2 regions of the Paenibacillus mobilis genome follow, and region 1 is predicted to be linked to the other one. Evidence: predicted binding sites of a transcription regulator. Region 1 holds the regulator's gene; the other holds the start of a gene.
What was found. The regulator NrdR, encoded in region 1, represses ribonucleotide reductase genes. The targets are predictions, from matches to a motif close to AACACNATATATNGTGTT.
Positions count from the first base shown of each region.

Region 2: the regulator NrdR is predicted to act here: its motif matches at 2,155-2,172, upstream of nrdI (class Ib ribonucleoside-diphosphate reductase assembly flavoprotein NrdI).

Region 1 covers NZ_JBZCMS010000011.1:87,748-92,120, reverse strand. Annotated here, with positions in the region: gene AC3ZPD_RS18670 (DMT family transporter) at 257-1,168, opposite strand; gene AC3ZPD_RS18665 (YnfA family protein) at 1,212-1,532, opposite strand; gene nrdR (transcriptional regulator NrdR) at 1,739-2,209, opposite strand; gene AC3ZPD_RS18655 (alpha/beta-type small acid-soluble spore protein) at 2,348-2,572, shown strand; gene AC3ZPD_RS18650 (lytic transglycosylase domain-containing protein) at 2,636-3,199, opposite strand; gene coaE (dephospho-CoA kinase) at 3,196-3,792, opposite strand; gene mutM (DNA-formamidopyrimidine glycosylase) at 3,812-4,373, opposite strand, start outside.
Region 2 covers NZ_JBZCMS010000004.1:171,708-176,080, reverse strand. Annotated here, with positions in the region: gene nrdE (class 1b ribonucleoside-diphosphate reductase subunit alpha) at 1-1,691, opposite strand, end outside; gene nrdI (class Ib ribonucleoside-diphosphate reductase assembly flavoprotein NrdI) at 1,678-2,037, opposite strand; gene AC3ZPD_RS09400 (mismatch-specific DNA-glycosylase) at 2,312-2,875, opposite strand; gene chrS (chromate efflux transcriptional regulator ChrS) at 2,919-3,386, opposite strand; gene AC3ZPD_RS09390 (polysaccharide deacetylase family protein) at 3,621-4,373, opposite strand, start outside.

The sequences.
Region 1 (4,373 bases):
TTCCGCACCTGCCCAGAATTATGGCTATACAGAACAGCAATGTACTGTACAAATACAAAAGGCCCTGCATCAGCAAGGTCTTTTGTGCGTGTCTTTTTATGTATAAAAGGTAGTAACCATTAGGGAGGAACTTTAATCCGGCTGATCGGGAATCTGCCGGCCCCACCCAGCAAATTCCCGCCAACCAATTTATCATTAAGAGGGTAATTTCAATATACACGCCTTAGATTAAGGCAACCTTATAGAAAGCTGAAAATTACCTTAAACTTTTTTGACCCCTTTTAATCATCATTTGCTTAAACCAGAAAAACAATCCGATCCCCATTAAAGTGACGATTCCCCCAACCGCCTGAAGCAGCGTAATTTTCTCGCTTAACAGGAATGCGGCCAGGATGATGGCTACCGCCGGTTCGGCAATGATGACCATGGAAATCGTGGTTGCTCCCAGCGATCCCAGCAGCCGGTTAAATAACATTTGTCCGAAAATCGTAGGTACGATGGCAAGCAGCAGAAACAGCACCCATTCCTTCGTACCGTATTCAAATAAAGGGGTTCCCTGGACCAAATTGTAGATCAGCATTACGACACCGCCCACAAAAAAGACAATATAGCTGTAGGCAATGGGCGGGATTTTCCGCACCAGGTTTTGGCCGGTCAGCATATAAAGCGAAGAAGCCACGGCCCCGAGCAACGACAAAACGTCGCCATACATGGCCTGTGAAGAGACCCCGATGTCGCCCCAAGCAGTAACCGCTGAGCCGATGACGGCCACGCTTAACGCCAGCACGCCGCCCCCGGTAGTCCGTTCCTTAAACAGGAGGAAAGAACCGAGCATAATAAATACCGGCTGCAGCGACAGCAAAATCATGGAGCTGGCTACGGACGTATAAGCCAAGGATTCCATCCAAAGCAGGAAATGCAGTCCCAAAAAAAGACCCGCCAGCACGAGCAGCAGCATCTCTTTCTTCGAAAGCTCCTTAAGGACGGAACGTAAAGACACTTTAAGCATCATGGGCGTAATCAGGATAAGCGTAAAAAAAAGCCTGTACATCCCCAGCACGGAGGCCGGCGCGGAAGACCACTTGATCAGAATGGAGGATAACCCGATCGAGATAACCCCAATGGTCAACAGTACCGCATTCACATAAACCGATTTTGATTCCTTCATGAGTGTTAATTCCTTCTTCGCATAAAAAATCCGGGCTTGTCGTTCATTTGCGGGGCGCAAGCATCACTAATGCTCCCACCAGACAAATGACCATGCCTACCCAGTCATAAGCGTCCGGGTTTTTACGGTCTACCCACCATCCCCACAGGACGGACAACACAATAAAAATCCCGCCGTAAGCCGCGTAAATACGGCCAAAGGACGAGAAGGACTGCATAGTCGCCACTATGCCGTAGGAGATCAGCAGCAAAGCTCCCAACCCGCCGTAAAGCCAGCTTTTTCCGTCACGCAGCCACAGCCAGATCAGATATCCGCCTCCAATTTCAGCCAACCCCGCAAGTATAAAAAGTACGGCAGCTTTCATGAAAAGTGTCCTTCCTTCCCGGACTTTTAGAACGCCCTCTCACATGTTACTGCATCCGCAGATTGTTTGTACAGAAAATTATTACAAGGCGCTGCGAGCATCCTGCCTGCCTATGTTTGTTAACTTTAAAGTCCATAAAAAAACCGCCTTATGACAGGCGGATTCGTTTGATTCATTTAAAGCGTTACCTTAAACCTCAATTCCGGCTACTCTCCGCCATCCCCGTCTTTAGACAGCAGCCCCTTCAATTCGCGCATAAACATGTCGATGTCTTTGAATTGGCGGTAAACGGAGGCAAAACGGACATAAGCCACTTCATCAACCGGATATAGATGCTCCATCACCAATTCCCCGATCTGCATGCTTTCCACTTCGGCGACCGCCGTATTCCGCAACGAGGTTTCGACCTCGGTTACAATGGATTCCAGCTGTTCTACGGACACCGGCCGTTTTTCGCAGGCGCGGATCAGGCCGCGCAGCATTTTCTCCCGGCTGAATTCCTCGCGGCTGCCGCCTTTTTTAATGACGATCAGCGGCGTTTCCTCCACCATTTCGAAGGTAGTAAACCTGCGGCTGCATTTTTCGCATTCCCGGCGCCTGCGAATGGAGCGGTTTTCATTCGCAGGCCGGGAATCCAGCACCTTTGTCCCGTTATAATCGCAATAAGGACACTTCAAAATATCCTCTCCTTTCTTAACAAATCAAGGTTTTCTTACATTTGGTTAACAATTCCATCTAAAAATTTAAAACTTTGTGAGTAGATTTCGTAATACGGCACATAATACAGTTACCAACCCAAGGAGGTGAAAAAGACAATGGCAAACAACAACAGTGGCAGCTCCAACAACCTGGTAGTTAGACAAGCATCCGGCGCACTCGAGCAAATGAAATATGAAATTGCTCAAGAACTCGGCATTTCTTTTCCACAAGATGGATATGCAGGCAACTTGACTTCTTACGAAAACGGTTCTATCGGGGGTTACATCACTAAACGTCTTGTAACACTGGCAGAACAACAACTGGCTGGTCAATTCAAATAATGAACTGACAAACAGCTGAGCAGCGCCGGGGAGAATTCTACATTCTCTCCGGCGTTTTGTTTTTTAGAAATGCTCATAGATGTTTGTGTACTGCTCATAATAATGCACGACCCGCTGTACATAATGCCTGGTTTCGCCAAGCGGGATATTTTTGGTTGTTTCCACAGTGCCGTCCCATGTTCCGCTCTTCAACCAGTTTTTAACCCTTGTAGGCCCGGCATTATAAGCAGCAATGACTGCAATCATATTTCCGTTAAACTGATCCGATAAATTCTTCAGATACCAGGTGCCGATTTCAATGTTCGTCCCTGTCTCATCATTGATCCTGTCCATGGAAACGTTGGGAAGTTTGGCTTTTTCCAACACCCATTGCGCTGTATCCGGCATAATTTGCATGACGCCAAGCGCGCCCTTTTTAGACTGCCTGCTGGTTTTATAATTCGTTTCAACCTTGATAATGGCGGCAACCATAAACGGATCAAGCTGATTATTCTGCGAATGCTTTCGGATATCGTCTTTATAATAGATCGGATAAAAAAGGGAAAGCCACTGCGTATTCATAAACAGCAGCACGACAAATCCCAGGAACAAAAGCAGCAGTACCCTTTTCTTGCGCAGCCACTTCATAACAACCCACGGCTTTTCCAAAACGCTTCAATCTGCGCTTCGGTCTCTTCAAGTCCCAAACTATTGTCAATAACAATGTCCGCAAGCTCTTTCTTTCGTTCAATGTCCATTTGGGCGGACAATCGGGCTTCAGCCTGGAGGGCATTAAGACCATCGCGTTCCATCAGGCGTGCCAGCTGGACTTCACGAGGTACATATACCACCATAATGGTTTCATAAAGCGGAGCAAGTCCGGACTCGTAAAGCAGCGGAATATCCGCCACAACCAGTTTATCCGGAAACTCCGCTTCATACGCATCCATGCGCCTCTTGGTTTCCGCCCGGATGGCCGGATGCGTAATCGCGTTAAGCGCAAGACGTTCTTCCGGACGGGAAAAGACAAGGGCACCAAGCTTCTTGCGGTTCAGCGTTCCATCCGGCAGAAGCATGTCCTTTCCAAAACGCTGCACGACAGCCTCCAATACCGGATGCCCGGGCTCCATTACCTCGCGAGCCAATACATCAGCATCAATCAACAGCGCTCCCCGGCGTGTGAGCATTCGGGAAACGGTACTTTTTCCCGTAGCGATTCCGCCTGTCAGCCCGATCTTCAATTACATTCACCTCATTAAATCATTGTTGCAGCCGCTGGCAGTTCGGGCAGTAATGCGTACCCCTTCCGCCCACGACAGACTTCTCGATCACGCCGCCGCAGCGGTTGCAGATTTCATTTTTGCGGCCGTAGATTTGCAGCTGCTGCTGGAACATGCCCATTTCCCCTTGTCCATTAACATAGGACTTGATGGAGGAGCCGCCGGCATTTACCGCTTCGGTCAAAGTAGAGATCACGCTCTCGTACAAATTCCTGAATTCTTCGCAGCTAAGCGAGTCCGCAGGACGCTCCGGATGAATCCCGGCACGGAATAAAGCTTCATCCACATAAATATTGCCAAGCCCTACAATGTATTCCTGATTGAGCAGGGCTACTTTGATTTTTGTTTTCCGCCCGGCCAGAACCTGCCTGAAGGCTTCAAAGGTAAAACTGTCATCCAGCGGCTCCAGCCCCAGCTTCAGCAGCGGCTTGTTCCTGAATTCCTCGCCGGGCGCAAACAAATGCATCGTGCCGAATTGGCGCACATCCCGGTAACGGAGCTCAGTCCCGTCCGTAAAATGAAAGATCACGTGCGTATGTTTC
Region 2 (4,373 bases), on a different contig from region 1:
AGCCCGTTTTTCATAACGGCTGCTTTCAGCTCGGCCCAATCCTGCGGAGAAGGAAGCTCCAGGCCTTCGAACAAAGCTTTTACCCGGTCGGTTGTCGGACGATAGTCCTCTTCCAGATAACGGTCAAAATAATTCCCGTTCGCGTATTCCGATTTCTCGAAGTCTGCAAACGTTTCGCCGGTTTCCACCGCGATCATCATGCTTTTTTCGATCGAATAGTAGTTCATCGCCATAAAGAAGGCACGTGCAAACTCTTTGGCGTCTTCGCTTTCATAAGCGATTTTGTTTTTGGCAAAATAACCGTGCAGGTTCATTACTCCCAGCCCGACGGAATGCATTTCGCGATTGGCTTTCGCTACGCCCGGCGCGTTCCCCACGTTGGTCATGTCGCTAACGGAAGTCAGGGCCGTCATGCCTTCGTGAACGGATTCGCGAATTTTCTTGGACTCCATGACATTCACGATGTTCAGGGAAGCCAGGTTGCAGCTGATGTCGCGGCGGATTTGGTCTTCCTGGCCGTAGTCGGCGATTTCGGAAGTCTCCTGCAGCTGGAAAATCTCCGTGCACAGGTTGGACATTTTGATCTGCCCGATGCCTTTCAGGGCATGGCCCTTGTTCGCGTTTGTTTTGTTCATGATGTAAGGATAGCCGGATTCCAGCTGAACCATGGCGATTTTCGTCAGCATGTCGCGCGCGTTCATGACGGCTTTCTTTTTCACGCGGTCGTCCGCCAGCAGCTTGTCGTACATTTCGTCCATATCCATGTCGTCGAGATGTACGCCGTAAGCTTTAAATACGCTGTAAGGACCAAACACGTGCAGCGGCTGGTTGTCCTTTGCCAGCTCGTAGAAACGGTTTGGTACGATCAGGCCGATGGACAACGTTTTGAGACGGGTTCTTTCGTCCGCGTTGATCTTTTTGCTGTCCAGGAACTCGATAACGTCCCAGCCGAAAATGTTGTAGTAACCTGCGCCGGAACCTTTGCGTTGTCCCATTTGATCCGCGTAGGAGAACGCATCCTCCATCAGCTTCAGCACCGGCATAATGCCTTTGGCTGCGCCTTCCACGCCTTTGATCGCTTCGCCGCGCCCGCGCAGCTTAGACAGGTTCACCGCCACGCCGCCGCCGATTTTGGACAGCTGCATGCAGGTGTTCAGCACGTAGTTAATGGAGTTAAGGGAGTCGTCCATTTCAAGCAGGAAGCAGGATACAAGCTCGCCGCGGCGGCTTTTGCCCGCGTTCAGGAACGTCGGGGTCGCCGGCTGCAGGCGCTGCTCCATCATGGAATGCGCCAGCGTGCAGGCCGTTTCGGCATTGCCTCGGCCCAAATGCAAAGCTACAACAGCTACACGATCCGGATAATGCTCTAAGTATTGGGAGCGGTCGTTGGTTTTCACCGCGTAATCGGTATAGAATTTTGATGCTGCCATATAAGATTGGAACTCAAAATGATAGCTATGCGTAATTTCATAAACCCGTTCCACTTCGTCCGGGGTATACTTCTGATAGAAATCCTCGTAGTAATCGTTTTGAATCATATAAGCGACCTTAGCCGCCGTGCTTTCAAACTTCAGGCTCTTCGAATCGACATCCGCCAAAAATTCGCGAACCGCCTCCCGGTCCATCTCCAATTGGAAAAATCCGTCTTCGCCCGTCTTCATCAACATGTTGTTAAGCTCAATATGCCGCAAACCGGCTCACCTCCTGTTTAAATCGTTCTGCATCTCCAAAAGTCCCGGACAACTCGAATTTACTGATGACCGGCACCTGATATTTCTCTGAAATGAGGTCCGCGCTTCTGGCGAACTTGTCACCCCAATTGCGATTGCCGCTTGCCGCTACCCCGACCAGACGGTCGTGGTTGCGCTGAAGAAAAGAAGCGACCCGCTCCGGCACCTGCCCGAAGCCGGTTGTATATGTAACCAGTACAAAAGGTTCTTCGATGGTCATAGACTCGTTGATTTGTACTGCCTGCATTTTCAATTTGTTGATAAATCTCTTAACATTTCCTGTCTTGGAATCGTAGGCGATTAGCACTCGAAATCATCCTTTCACCCTTGTCAGACGCGTGATTCTGCGGATTTTGTCCTCTTGTGTCATTAACCCTAAATCCGGGGTTCAAAACCCAAGATATAGGTGCTGATATTAAATTTATACTCTATATATAGTGATGTCAATCCTGCCAAATGCCCGGTTAGAGGTGCTTGTCCGCCGAAACTCCGCTCCTTTACTGGGTTTCTGACTATTTTTCGAAGCGCAAAAAAAAATAGAGAAGGCGGTCCGCCTTCTCCCGAAAACGTTTCCTTAATCACTATGAAAATGACGTGACTTCTTTTTCAGAAATCGCATCCGCCAGCCTGGCGTAAATACCCACAATTTCTTGTATCGGCATCCGGACCAGTCCGCTTGAAGAGGGAGCGACAAATTCGTGCATCCCCTCCAGGAAGGGCTCGGGTTGAAACCCCCAATCCACTCTCGTTCTCCGGCTGTACTCCTTGTACACGCCTTTGCCTACGAAACAGACGACCCGGGGCCTATAGCGCAGCAGCTTCTCCTTCAGCACTTCCCGGCCGATCCGGTAATCTTCTTTGGTCAAATCGTCGATGCCCTTCGTCGGTCTGGCAACAATATTGGTAAAGCCGTATCCCAGCTTCAGCAGCTCGCCGTCCTCCGAAGGGTCATAAAGTCTTGGCGTCAGGCCCGACTGATGCAGGATCCGCCAGAAGTTGTTGCGGGGGTTGGCGTAGTGATGTCCGGTCTCTCCCGAAATCAAGCTGGGATTAAAGCCGACAAATACGACCTGCAGTCCGGCATCCAGGTGATCCGGCACGCCGCCCGCTCCTTGGCCTTCGGCGCCTTTTTCGTAATCGTGCATGGTGGTCCCCCTTTCCCTCCAGGATCAGGTATCGGCCCGGCCCTTACAGCCGCATGCCCATCCGGCTTTTATAGCGGGTGATCAGCACTTGGGAATCGACGCTTGTAATGCCCGGAAGAATATACAGCTTCTCCTTCATGAAGGCTTCCATCTCCTTGTTGTCTGCGAACAGCGCATGCATATGGAGCTTGGATGGGCCTGTCATATGGTAAAGACTTGTGACGACAGGTTCCTCCGCGAGCGTCTCCGCCACCCGCTGCAGGTATTGAGGTTCTACTTCCACGTTAAAAAAAGCCGATACGGAAATTCCTATTTTCTCAGAGTTGATGACCGCTGTAAAGCGTTCTATGACGCCTTCTTCCATTAAAGCGTTAATACGAGTTTGCACGGCTACGCGCGACAGTCCGATTTCCTTGCCCAAGTCCGTATAAGAAATGCGGCCGTTGGCATTCAGCGCTTTAATGATTTTACGGTCGGTCTCGTCAAGCGTTACGCGGCCCTGCTCATCCATTTTTGACATCTGGTTCACCCTCTTTCACGATTCTGAATTCATGGATTAAAATCTATGTCGATTAGCTTGTACGTCTAAGTTTTCTGTGTGTCCTTGCCCCGGCGAGCCGCCGGTTTGTCATTGGTCTTGAAGCTTTTCGCCGGCTCTGCCTTTAAATATATCTTTTTTCCGCAAAAAAACCAGCCCCCGGCAGAATCTGTAATTCCGCGGGGGCTTTCAGGCAGATTTGTCCGTCTACCGCTCGTCATTCCAGAAGTTCACCGGCCTTAGCTCCGGCGTGATCACCGCAAAGCGGTAGCCCTCTTTCTTCAGCGAAGAAAGGATTTGCGGCAAGACCTTGATCGTCGTCGGCAGATCGTGCATCAGCACTACCGGGGATGTTCCGCGGGCCGAAACGTTTTTGATCTGCTTCATCACGTTCTCATAAGTAGAAGCCGTATCCTCTTTAAACTTCCAGTCCTGGGAATCCACGTTCCAGTCCCACAGATGATATCCCTCCCCCAGCACCTTATCCCGGAAGCCGTCCGTAAAATACGGTTTGCTGCCGTAAGGCGGCCGGATCAGCGCCGATTTGACGCCGGCGGCTTTATAAAGCCTTGCATTATCGTCATTCATTTCCTGAAGCGCAGCCTCGGGCGTTTTGTAAAACAGGTCCTTCTGATGGGTCATGCCGTGAAGACCGACGCCGTCGCCTTCCCTGACCATTCGTTTAACGGAATCGGAATAAGTGCTGATATGATTGCCGAGCATAAAAAAGGTGGCTTTAACCTCATATTTGTCCAAAATGTCGAGCAGCTGCCCCGTATGGGCGCTTGGACCGTCGTCAAAAGTCAAATACAACGTTTTGCCCGGATCGCCGCTGCCGCCGCCTTTCCCGGCTTCCGAAGGAACGGGTTTCGCCTGCTCTTCGGCTTCGCGGACCGCTTTCAAATGGCTGTCGATCTCTGTTTTATATTTGTCGTCAAATGTTTTACCGTCCATCGTTCC